DNA from 3 places in the Amycolatopsis sp. WAC 04169 genome. Region 2 is predicted to be linked to each of the others. Evidence: riboswitches for the same ligand, from Rfam matches in the RefSeq annotation. Region 2 holds a riboswitch; each other region holds the start of a gene.

Region 1 (6,922 bases), on a different contig from region 2:
CGGCCAAGCCGATCGTGGCCGACCGCGACGGCAAGGCACTGGTCGGCGGTGACGCGACGGGCGTCGCGCCGATCCTGCAGGGAGCCTTGTCCAAGGTCGCCTCCGGGGAGAACAGCGGCACCGGAGCGACCGTCACCGTGTCGCGCGTCGACGTCTCCGGCAAACCGGTCGAGACACTCTTCGGACAGGCGGCCGAGACGGACAAGCCGCTGGTTTCGACCTTGAGCGTGGCGTCCCAGAACGCCGCTCAGAAGGCCGTCGACGGCTTCGCGGGACCGGCGATCATCGTCGCGATGAAGACCTCGGGCGAGCTGCTGGCGGTCGCGCAGAACGGCGCCGCCGGGAACCAGCCGAAGGCGCTCAACGGCCTGTACTCGCCGGGTTCGGCCTTCAAGATCGCCACGGCGACCGCGGCGCTGCAGCAGGGCGGGGTCTCCGCCGACTCTCCGTTGCCCTGCCCGGGCAGCGAGCAGATCGGGACCCGCACGCTCAAGAACGACAACGGGTTCGACCTGGGGACCGTCTCGCTGAAGACGGCGTTCGCCGCGTCGTGCAACACGACCTTCGGGCGGCTCGCCGGGCAGCTGCCCGCGGACGGCCTCGCGAAGGCCGCGAGCCAGCTCGGCCTCAACGCCGACTTCGAGATCCCCGGACTGGCGACGGAGGCCGGGAAGGTGGAGGCGTCGGGCAGCGGTGACGAGCAGGTCGAGGCCGGCATCGGCCAGGGCAGGGTGCAGGTCAGCCCGCTGGGCGCGGCGCTCATGGCCGCGACGGTCGCGGCCGGGAAGCCGGTCGTGCCGAAGCTGTGGCAGGGGCTCGAGACCAAGGTCAACGCCGGGTACCAGGCTCCGCCTGCCGGGGTGCTGAACCAGGTCCGCGCGATGATGCGCGAGGTCTGCACGACGGGGACCGCGAAAGCGTTGAAGGGTAGCGGAGCCGTCTTCGGAAAGACCGGTACGGCGCAGTTCGGCTCGGGCGCCGACGCCAACGGCTGGTTCGTCGGCTATCGCGGCGACGTCGCCTTCGCCGTCATGCTCGAAGGTTCCAACGACTCCAAACCCGCGGTCCAGCTGGCGGCGAAGTTCCTGGCGGGCTGACGCTTCGGCCGCCGCCGAACCGTGCGTCTTCTACGGTGAAGGCATGGAAACGATCGCACTGGCCGAGGTCGCGGCCGTGCTCGCCGATCCGAGCCGCGCGTCGATGTGCCTCGCGCTGCTCGACGGGCGCGCCTGGACGGTGACCGAGTTGGCGGGTGCGGCCGAAGTGGCCGCGTCGACGGCGAGTGAGCACGTGACGAAGCTGACCGACGCCGGGTTCGTCGTGCGGGTCAAACAGGGGAGGCACAGTTACGTCCGGATAGCCGACCCCCGGGTGGCGGAGCTGATCGAGCATTTGGCGCAGCACGCCGAGCACCGGCCGGTGAAGGGACTGCGGTCTTCGGTGCGCGTGAAGCGGCTGGAGTTCGCCAGGACCTGCTACGACCACCTCGCCGGGACGGTCGGTGTGGCACTGCGGGACGGGATGCTCGCCACCGGGCTGATCGACGACGCCGGCGGACTGACGCTGACCGGCCGCGGGCGCGAGGTGCTCGACGGGCTCGGGGTGGAGATCGACGACGGCCGCCGTCCGATGCTGCGTGACTGTCTGGATTGGACAGTGCGCCGTGATCATTTGGCTGGCCGGGTCGCCGCGGCGTTACTGTCTCACGGAGTGAGCGCCGGCTGGTTGTCCCGGGAGGGTAACCGCGCGGTGAAAGTCCTGCCCGCGGCGGAAGAACCGTTCGCCGAACTCGGTGTCGACCTGGTGGCCCTGCGCAGTCCCTAATGGACAGTCTGTAACACAGGTTATCCGGACACTTTTCGACCGGTACACGAACGTGTGACGATCACCGCCTCACTATTCTGGAGCCCTCACGGCGACCGGAACGGGAGGCGACATGGAGCAGCTCCCGCTCATCCTCGGTACCGGTGGCGCGGTGCTTCTTGTCGCCGTGATCGCCGTCCGGGTGTCGATCCGGGTCGGCCTTCCTTCGCTGCTGCTGTACCTGGGGATGGGGGTCCTGCTCGGCGAAGCCGGGTTCGGCATCCAGTACGACAACCCCGAGCTCACCCAGTCGCTCGGCCTCGCCGCGCTGGTGATGATCCTGTCCGAAGGTGGCCTCACCACCCGGTGGACGGCCGTGAAACCCTCGCTGGGCATCGGAATCGCACTGTCCACAGTGGCCGTCGCGGTGAGCATCGCGGTCACCGGCGCGGCCTTGCACTGGCTGCTGGGCCTGGACTGGCGGATGGCGTTGCTGTGGGGCGCGGTACTCGCCTCCACCGACGCCGCCGCGGTCTTCTCCGTGCTGAGATCGGCGGGGATCGGGAAGCGGCTCGTGGGCGCGCTGGAGATCGAGTCCGGTATCAACGACGCCCCGGCCTACATCGCGGTCGTCGTCCTCGCCGAGGGGGCGACCATCGACTGGTCGCTGCCGCTGCTGGTGGTCTACGAACTCGCCGCCGGCCTGGTGATCGGCCTGGCCTTCGGCTGGGGCGGGGCGTTCGCGCTGCGCCGGGCGGCGCTTCCCGCCACCGGCCTGTACCCGCTGGCCACGGTCGCGGTGTGCGTCGTGGCGTACTCGAGCGGGCAGCTCGCCCACGCGTCGGGGCTGCTCGCCACCTACGTCGCGGCCCTGGTGCTGGGGAATTCGAAGCTGCCGCACCGATCGGACACGCTCTCCTTCGCCGAAGGGCTCGGCTGGCTCGCGCAGATCGGCCTGTTCGTGCTGCTCGGCCTGTTCGCCTCGCCGAGCAGGATCTTCGAAAGCCTGGTCCAGGGCCTGGTCGCGGGCGCGGTCGTGTTGCTGCTGGCGCGCCCGCTGTCGGTGCTCCTGTCGGCGCTGCCGTTCAAGATCCCCTGGCGGGAACAGGTGTTCCTGTCCTGGGCCGGGCTGCGCGGCGCGGTCCCGATCGTGCTCGCGCTGATCCCGCTGTCGTCCGGGGTGCCCGGCGCGCAGGAACTGGTCGACGCGGTGTTCGTGCTGGTCATCGTGCTGACGCTGCTCCAGGGGGCGACGCTGACGCCGCTCGCGCGAGCGCTCGGGCTGGCCCAGCACGCCGAAGCACACGAGATCGATGTCGACTCCGCGCCGCTCGACGAGATGGGCGCCGAGCTCCTGCAGGTCCGGATCAACACCGGATCGAAGATGCACGGTGTCTACCTGGCCGAGCTGCGGCTGCCGGTGGGGGCGACGATCAGCCTCCTCGTCCGCGACGGCACCGGCTTCACGCCGAACAAGAACACCCGGCTGCAGGAACGCGACCAGTTACTCGTCGTGACCACCGCCGAAGCCCGCGACGCGGCCGAACGACGCCTGCGGGCGGTCGACCGCGCCGGCCGCCTGGCCAGGTGGAAGGGCGAATCCGGCCAGTAGATCACGAACCGGCACCAGCTGTTCGTCGGTTGATCTCAGAAAATTCTTCCCTTTCGTACTCCCTTTGGATTACTTTCCCCGCAATCGACTCCATCGAATGGGTGAGTGTCGCGGGGTAAGGAGTACGCAAGGTGACGAAACTTCGTGCGCGGTTCGCCGGTCTGGGGGTCGCCGCGACCCTTGTCGGGGTGGTTCTCGCGGCCCCGACGGCGACAGCGGCCGGTGCCTTTCCCGCGTTCGGGCTGCCCTTCGACACGGGCCAATCGGTCTACTCGGCGGGCATCCACTCGGACAACGGGAACTCCGGCGTGAAGAACGCCATCGACTTCAGCCCCGGCGACAAGACCGTTCGCGCCCCGCTGGCGGGCACCGTCCGGATCCAGCACTGCTCCGGCGGCGACTGGGTGACCGTCGACCACGACGGCGGCTGGCGCACCGGCTACTACCACATGGAGAACATTTCGGTCACCGACGGCCAGAAGGTCGAGCCGGGCGACGCACTCGGCCGGACCGGCAACGCGCTGCCCTGCGGTGGCAGCAGCACCGGCGCCCACGTGCACTTCACCTTGTGGACCCTGCCCACGGCCGCCGCCCAGGGCGGCGACTCGCGCGACTTCGGGGTCGGCGCGGGCAACTGGGACGGCAAGTCCTACGACGAGGTCTCGACCAAGGTCGCCGAAGCCTACGGCGAGGCGGTCGACGGCAAGACCTTCGGCGGCTGGCAGTTCACCGCGGGGACCGATCAGTACTCGGGTACCGCGACCGAACTCTCCTCCCGCGCGACCATCGGGCTGCCCGGCCGATTCCGGGTCTGACCTGCCGTTGCCCGGCGCGGCGCGGCGCCGGGCAACGGTGTTTCCCGCTCACCGGGCACGTGAGCGGCGTCTCAAGATGCGGACGAGGGCTGGCTCGATCGGCCGCCCATCCGCTAACTTCGTCCGTAGGTCACGAGTGTCAGCGTCAAGCCCCGGCTAGCTGACCGGCAACCCTCCTTCCGCGGTGGGGTGCCCCGGGTGAGGACCTGGCTCGTCGCGCGGTGCGACGGGCAAGCGCGGGATCCTCGGCGGGTCCCCTGGCCCGGAGGATGACGATGACCCTCGCTCTCGAACGCACCAGCACCCCTGCTGAAACCGTTGCCACGCACGAAATCCCGGCGGTCGCCTGCGCCGATCTGCGGGTTCCGCTGGTCACCGGCGGCGACATCGGCTACGCCAACCTCGATCACGCGGCGAGCGCGCCCTGTCTGGACAAGGTGCGGTCCGCGGTCGACGAGTTCCTGCCCTGGTACGCCAGCGTGCACCGCGGCGCGGGGTTCGCCTCGCAGGTCTCCACCAAGCTCTACGAGCGCACACGCGGAATCCTGCGGGACTTCGTCGACGCGCGATCGACCGACACCGTCGTGTTCACCCGCAACACCACCGATTCCTTCAATCTTCTCGCGCGCAGTCTGCCGAAGCACACGTCGGTCGTCGTGTTCGACACCGAGCACCACGCCGCGCTGCTTCCGTGGAAGGGCCCGAACGTCCGCCGGATCGAGACGCCGCGCACCCGCCTCGCCGCGGTGTCCGCTGTGGACGAAGCGCTCGCGGACTGCCCGCAGGGGCCGCGGCTGGTGGTGCTCACCGGCGCGTCCAACGTGACCGGGGAACTGTTGCCGGTCAAGGAGATCGCGGCCGTCGCGCGGCGGCACGGCGCCCGGATCGCGCTCGACGCGGCGCAGCTCGCGCCGCACCGGAAGATCTCGGTGCGCGAACTCGACGTCGACTACGTCGCGCTGTCGGGCCACAAGCTGTACGCGCCTTTCGGCGCCGGCGCGCTGATCGGCCGCGCGGACTGGCTGCGCGCGGCTCAGCCGTACCTCGCCGGCGGCGGCGCGACGAAGCTCGTCAGCCGTGACTCCGTGGTCTGGAATTCCGGACCTGAGCGGCACGAAGCCGGTTCTCCCAACACTGTCGGCGTCTACGCGCTCGGAGTCGCCTGCGAGACGCTGGCCGCGAACTGGGACGGCATCGTCGCCCACGAAGAGGAACTGCTGGCGCGCCTGCGTCGCGGCCTCGCCGCCATCCCCGGCTTCGCCGAACTGCGCTTGTTCGACGCGCCGGTCGACCGGGTCGGCACGCTCAGCTTCGTCGTCGACGGTTTCGACCCGGGCTGGCTCGCCGCGGTCCTTTCGGCGGAGTACGGAATCGGCGTGCGGGACGGCGCGTTCTGCGCGCACGTGGCGACGAAGCGGCTGATCGCCGTGGCCGGTTCGACGGGGCAGCAGGCCGTGCGCGTGAGCCTCGGCCTCGGCAGCACCACCGAGCACGTGGACCGGATCGTGCTGGCGCTGCGCCAGATCGTCGCCCGCGGCGCGCGCTGGCAGTACGAGAAGCCGGAAGGCCGCTGGGTGCCGGAAAACGATCCGCGCGAACTGCCCCCGTTCTGCGCCTGACCCACTACCCTCACCCCGCATGGGGAACGAACGACCGCGTTACTGGTTTCCGCTGGCGTTACTGGGATTCGCCCAGCTGGCCGTGGTGGCCTTTTCGCTGGGCGGGATCCGCTCCGGGGGCTGGTTCGCTTACGCGCCCGCCGGTGAACGACATTCGTTCGGGTACGTGAGCTTGCACGGCGTCGAGATGAGCCGCGAAACCGCGGCCGCGCTGGACACGTCGTTCGACATCGCAGGCCGGAACGACGGCTGGCTGTTCGCCGTGTTCGCGGTCTACCTCGGCACAGTGCTCTTTTACACCCTTCGGACGAAGACCATGCGGTGGTGGAAGGTCGCCGCGATCGCGCTCGGCGGCCTGGTCGCCATCGCACTGGCCGACCTGGTCGGCTACTGGGAGTTCGACCTCGGCGGGGACACCCGGAGCGCGATCCTGCTGACGATCGGCCTGGTCCTGCTCGCCTGGCTGGACCGCAGCGTGCTGGTGCTGGCCGTGGCCGCGGCTTTCATGCTCTGCGCGGTCGTGCCCGCACGAGGACAGCTCGCGCTGGTGCTGTCGTCGCTGGTCGCGCTCGCCGGGGCGTTCGCGGCCCTGCTGAGCAGGCCGAAGGCGGCCGCCGAGGAGGCCTGAACACGCTCAGTGGACAATGGGGGAGTGAGTACAGAGCCCGAAACGGCGCCACCGTCGCCGCCGCTGCCCAAGAAGCGCGTCGCCGTGGTGTTCGCCGTCGCCGCGGTGCTGTGGGGGATCGACCTCCTCACCAAGCAGATCGCCGTGTCCACGCTGGAGGGCAAACAGCCGGTCGAGTTCCTCGGCGGGCTCGTGTACTTCCAGCTGGTGCGCAACCCCGGTGCCGCCTTCTCGATGGCGACCGGGCTGACCTGGGTGCTCGCGCTGGTCGCGATCGCCGTCGTGATCGCCATCGTCTGGCTGTCCCGGCGCCTGCGCTCGGTCGGCTGGGCGATCGGCCTCGGCCTCGTGCTGGCCGGCGCGCTCGGCAACCTGACCGACCGGATCTTCCGCGCCCCCGGCCCCCTGCAGGGGCACGTGGTCGACATGATCTCCGCCTTCGCGC
Region 2 (6,922 bases):
TCACCGCCTCCGGGCGGCTCGCACCGGCGAAGGGGGCCGAACTGACGGTCGCGGTCCTCTCGGTGCGAGGCCCGCCGTCGGCCGTCGGGCCGGCGCCTTGGTGGCAGCAAGCCGCGGAATCGCTGCGCACCGGGCTCCGGGATCTGTGCACCGTCCTCCCGGAGGAGGAAGCCGGTCTCGTGCCCGGACTGGTCGTGGGGGACACGAGCACCCTCTCCCCGAGGGTGGAACACGAGTTCACCGACTCCGGCATGTCCCACCTGATGGCCGTGAGCGGTGGGAACGTGGCGATCGTCTGCGGCTCGATCCTGCTCCTGCTGCGAGTGCTCCGGGTCGGGCCGCGGACTTCCGCCGCCGCGGCCGCCGTGGGGCTCGCCGGGTTCGTGGTCCTCGCCGGGCCCGCGCCCAGCGTGCTCCGCGCCGGGGTGATGGGGGCGGTCGGGCTGCTGGCGCTGGCACTGGGGCGCCGGGGTTCGGCGCTGCCCGCGCTGGCGTTCGCGGTGGCCGGGCTGGTGGTGGCCGATCCCGCGATGGCCGCCGACTTCGGGTTTGCGCTTTCGGTGCTCGCCACGGCCGGGCTCGTCCTGCTGGCGCCGAGGTGGGCGGACTGGCTGGTCGGACGAGGCGTTCCGGCCGGCTATGCCGAGGGACTGGCCATCCCGCTGGCCGCGTTCGTGATGACGGCGCCGGTCATCGCGGGTATGGCGGGATCGGTCAGTCTCGTCTCGGTGCTGACCAACGTGCTCGCCGCGCCGGTGGTCGCCCCGGCCACCGTGTTCGGCGTGCTCGCCACCGCCGTCGGGCCATGGTGGCCGTCGGCGGGCAGACTGCTCGTCCGCCTGACCGAACCCGAGGCCGGCTGGCTCATCACCGTGGCCCGTCACGGCGCCCGGGCGCCGGGAGCGGTCGTGGACTGGCCGGATGGCTGGTGGGGTGGGCTTTTGGCGGCCGGGCTACTCGCCGTTCTGCTCGTGGTCGTCCGGTTGCGGCACGGCAGGATCCTGCTGGCGATCGCGTTGGCCACCGGGCTGGTCGTCTTCGTGCCGGTGCGAGTGCTGGCGCCGGCATGGCCGCCGTCGGCGTGGAATGCCGTCGCCTGCGACGTCGGGCAGGGCGATGCCGTCGTCCTCGCCACGGGTGAGCCGGGGAGGGCGGTCCTGGTCGACACCGGGCCGGAACCGGGACCGGTGGACGAATGCCTGAGCAGGCTCGCCGTGGACCGCGTGCCGCTGATCGTGCTGAGTCATCTCCACGCAGACCACATCGGCGGTCTCGGATCCGTCTTCGAGGGCCGGTCGGTCGGAGCGGTCGCCGTCGGCCCGGGCAGGGCTCCGGACTGGGCGTGGCAACAGGTCGCGGACGAGACGGCGCGCCGCGGGATTCCCTTGCTGGAGCTGGAGATCGGCCAACGCCTGGAGTGGCAGGCGTTGTCACTCGACGTACTGGGGCCGCGCTATGTCACCCGGCGCTCTGTTCGTGAACAGGACGGGACGGTGATCAACAACGGTTCGGTGGTCCTGCGCGCAGGGACCCCGGCGGGCCGGCTGCTGCTGACCGGCGACATCGAGCTCGCCGCACAGGCCGACCTGATGGCCGAGGGAGCAGACCTGCGTGCCGACATCCTGAAGGTCCCGCACCACGGAAGCCGTTACACGGCACCGGATTTCCTCAACGCCGTCGCGCCACGGGCCGCTTTGGTGAGTGTCGGTGCCGGAAACACCTACGGCCATCCGAACAAGTCCACTTTGGACAACCTGGTGGCGGTCGGCGCGTCGATCGCCCGCACGGACACGGACGGCGACACCGCGGTGGTCGCCGACGGGAGAGGCCTCGCCCTGGTGCGCCGGGGTGAGCCCCGTGGCCCGCCTCGTTCCTGAGGCGGGCCGGCGGGAACTCAGATACCCAGAGCTTCGCGGACCGCGTCGGCCGAGGCGCTGACGGTGGCCTTCGGGCCGATCTTGTCCTCGACGGCGTCGAGGGTCTTGAGGCCGTCACCGGTTATCAGCAGGACGATCTCCTCGTCCGGGTTGAGCTTGCCGGTCTCGATGAGCTTCTTGGCCGTCGCGACGGTGACGCCGCCCGCGGTCTCGGTGAAGATGCCTTCGGTGCGGGCGAGCAGCCGGATGCCCTCGACGACCTCTTCGTCGGTGACGTCTTCGATCGCACCGCCGGTGCGGTTGACCACGTCGAGCACGTAGGGGCCGTCGGCCGGGTTCCCGATCGCCAGCGACCGGGCGATCGTGTCCGGCTTGACCGGCTGGACGACGTCGTGGCCGGCGCGGAAGGCCGCCGAGACGGGGGAGCAGCCCGTGGCCTGCGCGCCGAACACCTTGTACGGCGTCTCGTCGACGAGGCCGAGCTGGCCGAACTCGCGGAAACCCTTGTCCACCTTGGTGAGCTGGGAACCGGAGGCGATCGGCACCACGATCTGGGAGGGGAGCCGCCAGCCGAGCTGTTCGGCGACCTCGAAGGCCAGCGTCTTGGAGCCTTCCGAGTAGTAGGGCCGGACGTTCACGTTCACGAACGCCCAGCTCTCCTGCTCGGCGGCGAGCTGGGTGGCGAGCCGGTTCACGTCGTCGTAGTTGCCGTCGACCGCGATCAGGTCTCCGTCGTACACGGCGGTGGTGAGGATCTTGGCGCGCTCAAGGGTCTTCGGGATCAGGACGACCGACCGCCAGCCGGCACGCGCCGCCGCGGCGGCGACGGCGTTGGCCAGGTTGCCGGTCGACGGACAGGCCAGCACGTCGAACCCGAATTCGCGGGCGGCGGCCAGCGCGACGGCGACCACACGGTCCTTGAACGAGTGCGTGGGGTTCCCGGTGTCGTCCTTGACCCAGACCTTCTTGACGCCCAAGGCTTTCGCGAGCCTGTCGGCCTGGATGAGCCGGGTGGCGCCGGGTTCGGTGTTGGGGATTTCTTCGACGTTCGATGGAACGGGAAGGAGCTTCTTGTAGCGCCAGATGTTCTTCGGCCCGGCTTCGATGTCCTCGCGGCGCACACGGCCGAAGTCGTAGGCGACCTCGAGCGGCGAGAAGTCCTCGGCGGAAACGAATTCGGGGGCGAGCGGCTGCCGGTGTCCCTCTTCCTTCGACACCAGTTCGACGGCCGGTCCGAGATCCGGGGTCTTGGTGGTGGAGGTCGTGCCGAGGGTTGCGGTCATCGCGAGGTTCCTTTCCTCATCTGCCCCGCCGTGGCGGGCCGGAATTGGCACCGTGTTCGTCAGCTACCCCGCGATCGCGGGATGACAGGCTGACGCCGGTTGCCGGGGCTTCATCGGGCCGTTCCCTCTGCCCCTCTGGATGAGCGGTATTCGATTGTCGGCACGCGTGTCATCGCGTCGCCTCGCCAACACCGTACGACATGAGGCTCCGGTGGGGCCACCGTGCCCGGAACACATCACCGGACAAAGCACACGAGAGGAGGAGTGGCAGGATCGTCACCGTGACGACGCAAGCTTCCGCCCCATCGCCGCTGGTCCTGGTTCTCGGTGAGGAAGAGCTGCTGATCGAACGAGCGGTCCGCAGCGCTTCGGACGCGGCCAAAGCGGCCGATCCGACGGCGGATCTCACCCGGATCCGGGTGTCGGACCTCACAGTCCCGGCGCTCGCGGAAATGGTCAGCCCCTCGCTGTTCGCCGAAGGCAGGGTGATCGTCCTCGAATCCGCGCACGACATCTCGCAGGAGCTCGCCGACGGGGTGATGGCCTACGTCAAGGCGCCCGCCGACGGCATCGTGCTCGTCGTCGTGCACAGCGGAGGCGGCCGGAGCAAGGCCGCGAAAGGGCTTCCAGCCGCCTTGAAGAAGGCGGGCGCGGAGGTCGTCGAGTGCCCGAAGCTGACCAAGGCCGCCGAGCGGGAATCCTTTGTCCGCAACGAGGTCCGGCGGGTCGGTGGGAAGATCGACGGTGCGGCCGTGCTCGCGTTGATCGACGCCGTCGGCTCCGATCTGCGCGAGCTGTCGTCGGCGGCGACGCAGCTCGTCGCGGACGCCGGCGGGGCGGTCGACGAGCAGGCCGTCCGGCGCTACCACCGTGGCCGCGCGGACGTGAACGGTTTCGCCGTCGCCGAGAAGGCCGTCGCCGGTGACAAGGCGGCGGCGCTGGAGTCGCTGCGCTGGGCGATGCAGCTGGGCGTACCGCACGTCCTGGTCGCGGACGCGCTCGCCGACGCCGTCCGGACGATCGCGCGGGTGTCCGGCGCCGGTCGCGGGAACCCGAACCAGATGGCGGGCGAGCTGGGGATGCCGCCCTGGAAGGTGCGCAAGGCGCAGGGGCAGGCCCGCGGCTGGGGGCAGGACGGTCTGGCCACCGCGATGCGGGTGGTCGCCCGGCTCAACGCCGAGGTCAAGGGAGTCGCGGCCAACCCGGAGTACGCCTTGGAGCGTGCCGTGCTGGAGGTCGTCGACGCTCACGGCACAAGCCGCTGAGAACGGCGAAGGGCCCCGGCGACCGAGTCGCCGGGGCCCTTCGAAAGCCGATCAGAGAGAGTTCGCGCGCTTCGCGAGCGCGGACTTCTTGTTGGCGGCCTGGTTGGCGTGGATGACGCCCTTGGTCACGGCCTTGTCCAGCTTCTTGGCCGCGTCCTTCTGCAGCTCCAGGGCCTTGGCCTTGTCGCCGGCGTCGGCGGCCTCGCGGAACTTGCGGATCGCGGTCTTCACCGAGGACCGGATCGCCTGGTTGCGCTGACGCGCCTTCTCGTTGGTGGTGATGCGCTTGATCTGCGACTTGATGTTGGCCACGGGGGCGCTCCTCTTGAATCTCTCGGTGGTTTCACCGCCGCGCTGTGACCGGCCCTGCGTGCTCGTGGAGCGGCGCGGGTTTCCTCCATGACGGAATGCCACACGACAGTGAAAGGCAAGCTTAACAGCCGTCCCGGCGCGGCTCGCGGCAGCCTCGGGAGGGGTGCTTGCGGTACGGTGAAGATCGTAGTGCCTAGGGTTCCGCCGCCTGCCCGGCCAGCGAAAACACACAATCAGGGCAGACGGGACAGGTCCGAGCGGCACCATCGGCGGAGCCGGAAGCACCGCCGTTCATCTGACGGGACAAAAGCCTGGAGGACCCGGTTTTCCGCATGCGCGGAAAACGTGAAAGGTCCGCTGTGAACGCCACCGCTCTGTCCTTCGTCGTCATCGCCGCAGTCATCCATGCGGGCTGGAACCTCGCCGCCAAACGGATCCGCCGTGGCGGAGCCCGGTTCGTCTGGGCTTACTACAGCCTTTCCGCGATCCTGCTCGTCCCCGTCATGGCGGTCTCGCTGGCCGTGGAGCCACAACGTCCACAGTGGACCTGGCTGTTCGCCGCCGTGGTCACCGCGGTGTTCCACGTCACCTACGGCGTCGTCCTCCAGCGGGGGTACGCCGTCGGCGACCTGTCCGTCGTCTACCCCGTCGCCCGCGGGACCGGGCCGCTGATCTCGGTGCTCGCCGCAGTGGTGCTGCTCGGCGAGCGGCCGGGGATCCTCGGCCTGGTGGGCGCCTTCCTCGTGATCGCCGGGGTGCTGGTGATCGGGACCGGGCGAGCACCGGCCCACGTCGGCGCCGCCGAGCGTGTCGCCCGCCGCAAAGGTCTGGTCTACGGCCTGCTGACCGGCCTCACGATCGCCGCCTACACCCTGTGGGACGCGCATTCGGTCACCGGTCTCGGTGTCCCGCCGATCGTGTACTTCGGAACCGGCGCGATCGTCCAGAGCCTGCTCATGGCGCCGTACGCGCTGAAGGACCGCGAGGAGGTCGCGTGGCTCTGGCGCGAGCACAAGCGTGAGGTCGTCATCGTCGGCGTGTTCTCCCCGGTCGCCTACCTGCTGGTGCTCTACGCCCTCCAGATCGCTCCGGTGAGCCTCGTCGCGCCCGCGAGGGAGCTGAGCATCGTCTTGGGCGGCATCGCCGCCTGGCTGGTCCTCGGGGAGGCGAACGCCGTCCGGCGGCTGGCCGGGTCGGTGGTGGTGCTGGCGGGTATCGCCGCGATTGCGATGGCCTGAACCCATCCGGTAGGGATTGAGCCATGGACGTGCTGAGCAGCAGGGTGCTGATCCACCCGAAGGACCTCGACGTGTCGACGGCGTTCTATCGGGACACCCTGGGCCTGGCCATCGACAAGGAGTTCCCCGGCGGGACGGTGTTCTTCGCCGGGAACGGGTCGATCGAGATCGTCGGTACCGGAGAGACCGGCCCGACCCCTGACGTCGCCTTGTGGCTCCAGGTCCGGGACCTGCCCGCGGCGCTCGAGGAGCTCGCGGGGAAGGGCTTGGAGCCGGTTCGCGGGGCGCGGCGTGAGCCCTGGGGGCTGGACGAAGCGTGGATCGCCGACCCGGACGGCACCAGGATCGTGCTGGTCGAAGTGCCGCGTGAGCACCCGCTGCGCACCGATCCGCGCTAGTCCAGGGGCTTGATCGCGCGCAGCTGAGCGGCGAGGGACGCGCCGAAGCCCGGCGGGTCCCAGGTCCAGGTCTGCAGGTCGACGAAGTCGGCGGCGGCCGCCTCGTCGGCCAGCTCGTGGCGGGACACCGGCAACCATTTCTCGTGCGAGGAAAGCAACAGCCTGCCACCGGGACGCAAGACCCGGAACAGTTCGGCGAATCCGGCCGCCCGGTCGTCCCACAGCTGCACGTTGTTGACGCTCAGGACCACGTCGACGCTGTCGTCGGGCTCGCCGGTGGAGTCCGCGGTGCCCTGCCGCAGCTCCACCTTGTCACCGCAACGGCGGCGAGAGCGGGAAAGCATCTCCTGGGAGGGGTCGACCCCGATCGTCCGGCCCGCGCGTTCGGCCGTGGCCTGCAGGCCGACGCCCGGGCCGGGGCCCACGACCAGGGCGGTCTCGCCGGACTCGATCGACGCCAGCTCGACGACGCGAAGCTCGGTGGCGGCATTGCCGTGCGCCATCGCCCGCCCGCCGAACCGGCCGAGCAGTCCCCGGGGATGACCGAAC
Region 3 (6,922 bases), on a different contig from region 2:
TGACGACCACGACCGCGATCTTGCGGTTCAGCAGGTGATCCGCGAGCCAGCGCACGCCTTCGACATCCAGGTGGTTGGTCGGCTCGTCGAGGACGACGAGGTCCAGTTCACCGGTCAGAGCGGCGGCCAGCGCCACCCGGCGGCGTTCGCCACCGGACAGGTTCGCCGTTTCCTTCTCGAGGCCGAGAGCGGTGATCCCGAGACCGTCCATAATGGACCGGACTCGTGCGTCAGCGGCCCACTCGTGCTCGGCGCCGTAGCGCTCCAGCACGACATCTCCGACGGTGCTGCCGGCGGGGAGCTCGGTCCGCTGGGTGACGACGGCCATCCGCAGGCCACGGACCTGACTGACCCGTCCCGTATCCGGCTCGCTGATTCCCGCGAGAACCTCCAGCAGCGTCGTCTTCCCACCCCCGTTGAGACCGACGACACCGATACGCTGCCCCTCCGCCACACCGAGCGAAACACCGTCGAGCAGCGGGCGCACCCCGAAGGACTTGCTCACCGACTCCAGGTTGACCAAGTTGGCCATGCCTCAGCCGATCCTTTCCGAAAAGCTTGCACCACAACGAATTAGTCGGTGTCCTTTTCGGACACCCTCACGCGTGCACCCGCGGCGGTGACGGCCGCGGCGCGTCGTCGCCGCCGACCAGCCGGGCTCCGGGCACCGGCCCGTGTGCGACGCGCACCGTGCGGCAGACACCCGCACCGGACAGCTCCGCGGCGACCTCGACGGCCGACTGGGCATCCGCGCACAGAAAGGCACATGTCGGCCCGGATCCGGAGACGGTGCCGGCGAGCGCGCCCGCGTTCACCCCGGCCCGCAAGGTGCGGCGCAGCCCCGGCCGCAACGAGACGGCGGCCGCCTGCAGGTCGTTGCCGAGAAGCAGCGCCAGTTGCCGCGGGTCACCGGAGGCCAACGCCTCGACCACCGGAGTGTGCGAACCGATCCGCGGCGGGCTGCCCTCTTCACGCAGCTTGTCCAGCTCGCCGAACACCCTCGGAGTCGAAAGACCACGCTGGTCGAAGGCCAGGACCCAATGGAAGGTGTGCCGCGACAGGACCGGCACCAGTTGCTCACCTCGGCCGGTGCCCAACGCTGTCCCGCCGTAGAGAGCGAACGGGACATCGCTGCCGAGCTTCGCGGCGATACCCGCCAGTTCGTCCCGGGAGATGTCGAGCTTCCAGAGCGACGCGAGTCCCACCAGGGTCGCGGCCGCGTCGGCGCTGCCCCCGGCCATCCCGCCCGCTACCGGAATGCCTTTGCGCAGCACCACCCTGACCTTGGACTCGCCGTCCGCCTTGCCGACGTGGGCCGCCAGCGCCTGAGCGGCCTTCCAAGCGAGATTGTTCGCCCCCGTCGGTACGGAGCCTTCGCCTTCGCCGTAGACCTCGACGCCGGGGTCCTCGGTGACCGCTACGGTCACCTCGTCGGTCAAGGAAAGCGCCTGGAACACGGTCACCAGCTCGTGGTAGCCGTCCGGGCGTACGTCACCGACCGACAGGTGCAGGTTGACCTTGGCGGGAACCCTGACGGTCACTGGGGGCGGTACGACGGCGAGCACCCGTCAAGCCTACGTGGCCGCTCCGCTTGCGCTGTCACCAGGAGAAAAGAGAACAGGACGAGTCGGACACACGAACGGGCCGCCCCGGACGGTTTTCGTCCTGAGCGGCCCGTTCGCGGAGGAATCAGGCAGCGACACCCTGCGGTCCGCGGACCGGGTGGGTCACGTGGCCGCCACGTTCGGCGATCCAGGCGAGCGCGGCGTCCGCGCGTTCACCGCGCACACCGAGACGGAACCGGCCCACCGGCGTGTCGCCGATCCGGGTCAGGCCGCCGCCGATCGTGGCGAGTTCGACGTCGAAGCGACCGGCGGCCTCCGGGAGCAGCGCGCCGACCGAGGCGAAGCCGACGAGCACGACATCCACCGCGCGGTCGTACTTCGAGGCCTGCGCCCGCCCGGTCTCGATCGCGGGAAGCAGCGCCTGCGCGGTCCGGCTGTTCGGGTCGGAGACCAGGTCGAGCACGGTTCCACGCTCGACGATCGCCCCGGCCTCCAGAACCGCGACGTCGTCGCAGACACGGCGCACGACGCCGGCGTCGGGCGTGGTGAGCAGCACGGTGACTCCGAGCTCGGCACGCGCTCGGTCGAGCACGGTCAGAACCGCACCGGACTCTTCGGACTGCACACCCGCGGTCGGGTCGTCGGCCAAGAGCACGGACGGCCCGGCGGCCAGCGCCTTGGCGATGGCCACCCGGCGCAGCTGCCCTTCGGACAGTTCGCCCGGCCGCTGCCCCGCCCGCGGGGTGAGGCCGACCAGGTCCAGCAGATTGCCGACCCGGTTGCGACGCTGCGGCCCGTCGAGACCGAGCTGTTCGAGCGGCGAAGCGATGTTGCCGGCGATGGTGCGCTCGGCAAGCAATTCCGGTTTGGTGCTCACGACGCCGACCTGCCGCCGGATCTCCCGCAGACGGCGTCCGTCGAGGGTCCCGGTGTTGAGCCCGTCGAGGCGGACGACGCCGCGGTCGGGACGCTCCTGAAGACCGATGCAACGAGCGAGGGTCGACTTGCCGGAACCGGCCGGGCCGACGACTCCGAACAGCGAGCCCGCTTGGATGTCCACGCTCACATCGCGCAGCGCGACGACGGGATTTCCGTTGAGGGGAAAGGATTTGGACAGGTTTTCGACAGTGATCACGAGAGGCTCCATGCGAATGGGGCGCTGCATCTTTCGAGCGCGCCGACCGTCACCGAGTGACCGTCCGGGAACGGACGGGTTTCAGAGGTAAAGGCGAAAAGGACTCAGGCAGTAACGGTGGAGCGTCGACACGCACTTACCGTGCGGCGACCTTCATCGACGACACGTCGCCTGGTCAGCAGGAGCGGGTGGGTGACCCTGTTCATTAGGCACAGCCTCCATCGGTCCTGGCTGTAGCACCTGCCCTGTGGAGGGTGGTTGCTGCGACTTCGGCGAGCCAGGTCTCTCAGTCGCTCGGGATGGCCCACTGAGTAAAACCGATCCCACTGGATGAAAGCAAGCGCGTAGGCGCAGATCACACGTCTGGTCGCGTCCATTATACAGGATCGGGTGTCCATATAATGGAACTGAAGTAGGCGCCTCCGACTTGCGTCAGGCGCGCTACCTGCTAAGACGATGCCGGCTTACACGGATCGAGAAGAAGACTTACGCACTCGTGCTGACCTGGCCCGGCGGACGTCCGCGCGGCGCCGGTCACACCTCGGGCAGTTGGTCAGCCGACAGCCGCGGCGATCCGCGCGAACTGGTGAACATCCAGCTGCTCACCGCGCGTCTTGGGATCGATACCCGCCTTCTCGAGCAGTTCCCCCGCGCGTTCGGCGGAACCGGCCCATGACGCCAACGCGGCACGCAGAGTCTTCCGTCGCTGGGAGAAGGCGGCGTCGACCACCGCGAACAACTTCTCCCGTTCCACGGACGACACCGCGTCGCCCCGCTCGAAAGCGACAAGAGCGGAGTCCACGTTCGGAACAGGCCAGAACACCGCTCGAGGCACGGCGGCGACCTTGCGCGCCTTTCCGTACCAGGCGAGTTTGACGCTCGGCACGCCGTAAGTCCGGCTCCCGGGGCCGGCCGCCATCCGGTCCGCGACCTCGATCTGGACCATCACGAGGCCACTGGTCAGCGACGGCAGCTCGGCAAGGAGGTGAAGCACGACCGGAACCGCGACGTTGTACGGCAGATTCGCCACGAGCGCCGTCGGACGCGCGGGCAGGTCGTCCGCTGTGATCCGCAGCGCGTCCGCGCCGACGACCGTCAGCCGTTCGGCCCCGCCCCGTTCGGCCGCGGTGTTCGGCAAGCGCCCCGCCAGCACGGGATCGATTTCGACCGCGACGACCTCGGCGCCGGTCGCGAGCAGGCCGAGGGTCAACGAGCCGAGGCCCGGCCCGACCTCCAGCACGACGTCGCCTTCGCCGACCCCCGAAAGGTCGACGATACGTCGCACCGTGTTGGGATCGTGCACGAAGTTCTGGCCGAGCTTCTTGGTCGGACGTACGTCCAGCTCGGCCGCCAGCGCCCTGATCTCCGCAGGACCGAGCAGTTCAATCACCCGACGATCGTAACCAGCCCCGGTAGGCCACGATTGGCCGGTGGACGACGTCGTACTCGAAGGCGAGAAGGTTCGACTGCGCGACTGGAGGCCGAGTGACCTCCGACCGCTGCGCGGCTTACTCGATCCCGCGCGGCCTTGGCACGAGACGAACGGGCCGTACTTCGGCGCTCCGACCGCGGCGGCCGCCGACTCGACGGCACGCGAACTCACCACTGCAAAGGCCGAGCCATCCGATCCCCGCACCAGCCTCGCCGTATGCGACCTGAGGGACGACCGGTTGATCGGCAGGGTCAGCTGGTATTGGGAAAGCAGGCAGACCGACTGGCGACGGATGGGACTGGTGATCTACGACGAGCAGTACTGGGGCGGTGGCTACGGCACTGAGGCCTTGCGCTTGTGGACGACCTACCTGTTCGCCCGCACCGACACCCTTCGCCTGGACTTCGCCACGTTCTCGGGGAACCCAGGGATGATCGCCGTCGGCAGGCGGCTGGGATTCGTCGAAGAAGGCCGGTTCCGACGCGCTCGCCGCTGGTCCGGGGGCGTGCACGACTCCGTCGTCTACGGGGTGCTCCGCGAGGAGTGGGACCGGATGATCCACTCGAGCACGGAGCCGTGATCCCGCCCCCACCATCCGTATGGCTTTTCCGAACCGGCACGTATCCCACTCCCGTGTGATCGGCGCAGGTCAGCGCAGCCGGAGCGTAGTGATCATCCACCCGATCGATACCGTGCATTCGTTCGAATCTGCCTCGACAATCGAGGGATGACCAGCACAAACATTCCCAAGGCCTTCCCGCTCAACCTGCCGGAAGGTGACGCCGAGCTGCTCCTCGATGAGTTGCAGACACGGCTACGCGAAGGGCGACGTCTGTTCGCCGAGGTCGGCCAGATCCTGGCCGAGATCGAGTCACGTGGGGTCCGAGACCTCTACGGATACAACTCGATCGCCGTCTTCTACGAGCATGTGGCTCGTGTGCCTCGCGCCGAGGCCAACAAAGTTGCCGATAGAGCGCTCGCGCTCAATTCGAGACGGGCGCGCGACGGCACGTCGATCGACCCCGTCGCACCCTTGACCGGCATCTCGGCCGGCACCGGCGCGTTGGCCGAGGCCGGCATCGACCGAATCGTCACTGTCATGAAGAGGCTGCCCGACCACGTCGACGCGGACGAACGGCACGAGGCCGAGAAGGGCCTTGTCGACCTCGCAGGCGTCGCGAGACCACGCGACGTCACGATGGCGGGCACCGACCTGCTCGCACGACACGACCCGGATGGAAAGCCCAAAGATGAGCCCGGACCGAAACGTCAGCGAAGCGAATTCTGGTTACGCCAAAAGCGGACCGGTCGCTGGGACATGCGCGGCGATCTCGATCCCGAGACAGGCGCCCGCCTGAACGCGCTCCTGGTGCCGCGGGCGTATCCGGCTCCCGGCGAAGAAGCCGACGACCGTGCGCCGGCGGAGAGACGCGGCGACGCGTTCGCGGAGATCGTCGATCTCGCGGAGGCCGGCCCTGACATCCCCCTGCCCCGGCAGACCTCGGAACGGGTCGCTGAGGAGCCTCGGCCCGCACAGCCCGACAACGGGCCTACAACCCACCCAAAGCCCACCCAGGCGCCGCCACAGGGCCACCACAGCCCTCACCGCGGCGAGGAAGACGTTCGAGAGGGCACCGCAGCTGGACGAACCCGGAATGTCGCCCACATGCGTCCCCCTCGTTGGTGGGCACGGCTGTCGAGACCGAGACCGGGGAACGCGACACAGCCTCAGAGGCCTCTAACGGCCTGAAGGCCACCGTGCGGGCAGAACCCACATGGTGACCTTCAGGAAAGGAGGGTGATCCGGCGTCAGGCCTTCTTGCCGCAGTGCGGCCACGCGCCATAACCGCCGCGGTCCTCGCGAACCTTCTCGGCGACAGCGATCTGCTGGGCCTTGCTGGCCTGGTGCGGGTACGCGGCGTACTGCTCGCCACCGTAGGCGTCCCAGGTGCTCTTGTTGAACTGCAGGCCACCGTAGTAGCCGTTGCCGGTGTTGGCGGCCCAGTTGCCGGTCGACTCGCACTGAGCGATGCGGTCCCAGGCTCCGGCGTCTCCGATGACCGGGTCGGCGGGCTTCTTGGTACCGACCTTGACGATCTTGGGCTTGGCCTCGGTGATGACCTCTTCCGAGACCTTCTCGCGACCGACCTCTTTGCCGTTGCGCTTGGTGACCTTGTAGGTCACGGTCTTCTGGCCCGGGGTACCCGGGTCCTCGACCTTGGTCTTGCCCTTTTCGAGCTCCGGGTCGTCGACCTTCTGCTCGGGCGGCGCGATTTCCTCGTTCTGCTTGACCATGGTGACGCCGGTCCGGCTGATGTGGACCTCGGCGCCGTCGACCAGCTTGACGTCGAGACCGCCGACGGCCTCGTCGTCCGGGCCGAGGGTCATCCGGAGCTCACCGAGGAATTCCTTGGTGGTGACCGAGTTGGTCTGCACCTTGCGCGGTTCGTTCGCGCCGTCGTAGACCGTGACGTTCTTGAGGGTCTTGACCTCGACGGTGGCGCCTTCGAGGGGCAGCTCACCGTTCTGCGGGAGCGAGGTCCAGGTGCCGGCCTTGGCGAGGTCGGCGCGGCCGAGCTGGTTCAGCGCGTCGCCGAGGTTGGTCGCGCGGACCCAGGACTCCTGCTGCGGTGCGCCGTCGACGATCAGGTTCAGCTTGCGACCGCGCTCCAGCTTGATGACGCCGCCGTCGCCCACCTCGGCCTGAGGCGAGGGCGAGAGCGAGTCGTGCGCGCCGACCGAGAGACCGGCGTCTTCGAGGACCTCGCCGACGGTGTCACCGAAGCTGTG

Evidence for each region. A riboswitch is a leader RNA that binds a small molecule or an ion and turns the genes downstream of it on or off. The one in region 2 is predicted to bind S-adenosylmethionine.
Region 1: linked by a shared signal. The riboswitch ahead of DMC61_RS11785 (aminotransferase class V-fold PLP-dependent enzyme) and the one ahead of thrC (threonine synthase) in region 2 are both predicted to bind S-adenosylmethionine.
Region 3: linked by a shared signal. The riboswitch ahead of DMC61_RS32625 (methionine ABC transporter ATP-binding protein) and the one ahead of thrC (threonine synthase) in region 2 are both predicted to bind S-adenosylmethionine.

The regions. Positions count from the first base shown of each region.
Region 1 is NZ_QHJI01000004.1:587,424-594,345, reverse strand. Features, by position in the region: gene DMC61_RS11805 (penicillin-binding transpeptidase domain-containing protein) at 1-1,097, shown strand, start outside; gene DMC61_RS11800 (helix-turn-helix transcriptional regulator) at 1,141-1,824, shown strand; gene DMC61_RS11795 (potassium/proton antiporter) at 1,937-3,415, shown strand; gene DMC61_RS11790 (M23 family metallopeptidase) at 3,547-4,230, shown strand; SAM riboswitch class IV at 4,359-4,473, shown strand; gene DMC61_RS11785 (aminotransferase class V-fold PLP-dependent enzyme) at 4,506-5,849, shown strand; gene DMC61_RS11780 (hypothetical protein) at 5,869-6,477, shown strand; gene lspA (signal peptidase II) at 6,502-6,922, shown strand, end outside.
Region 2 is NZ_QHJI01000013.1:255,315-262,236, reverse strand. Features, by position in the region: gene DMC61_RS34545 (ComEC/Rec2 family competence protein) at 1-1,877, shown strand, start outside; gene thrC (threonine synthase) at 1,895-3,160, opposite strand; SAM riboswitch class I at 3,174-3,306, opposite strand; gene holA (DNA polymerase III subunit delta) at 3,442-4,425, shown strand; gene rpsT (30S ribosomal protein S20) at 4,477-4,737, opposite strand; gene DMC61_RS34525 (EamA family transporter) at 5,070-5,975, shown strand; gene DMC61_RS34520 (VOC family protein) at 5,999-6,373, shown strand; gene DMC61_RS34515 (class I SAM-dependent methyltransferase) at 6,370-6,922, opposite strand, start outside.
Region 3 is NZ_QHJI01000012.1:231,423-238,344, reverse strand. Features, by position in the region: gene DMC61_RS32635 (ABC-F family ATP-binding cassette domain-containing protein) at 1-532, opposite strand, end outside; gene DMC61_RS32630 (4-(cytidine 5'-diphospho)-2-C-methyl-D-erythritol kinase) at 600-1,565, opposite strand; gene DMC61_RS32625 (methionine ABC transporter ATP-binding protein) at 1,690-2,700, opposite strand; SAM riboswitch class I at 2,916-3,006, opposite strand; gene rsmA (16S rRNA (adenine(1518)-N(6)/adenine(1519)-N(6))-dimethyltransferase RsmA) at 3,254-4,090, opposite strand; gene DMC61_RS32615 (GNAT family N-acetyltransferase) at 4,131-4,712, shown strand; gene DMC61_RS32610 (DUF222 domain-containing protein) at 4,860-5,882, shown strand; gene DMC61_RS32605 (resuscitation-promoting factor) at 5,942-6,922, opposite strand, start outside.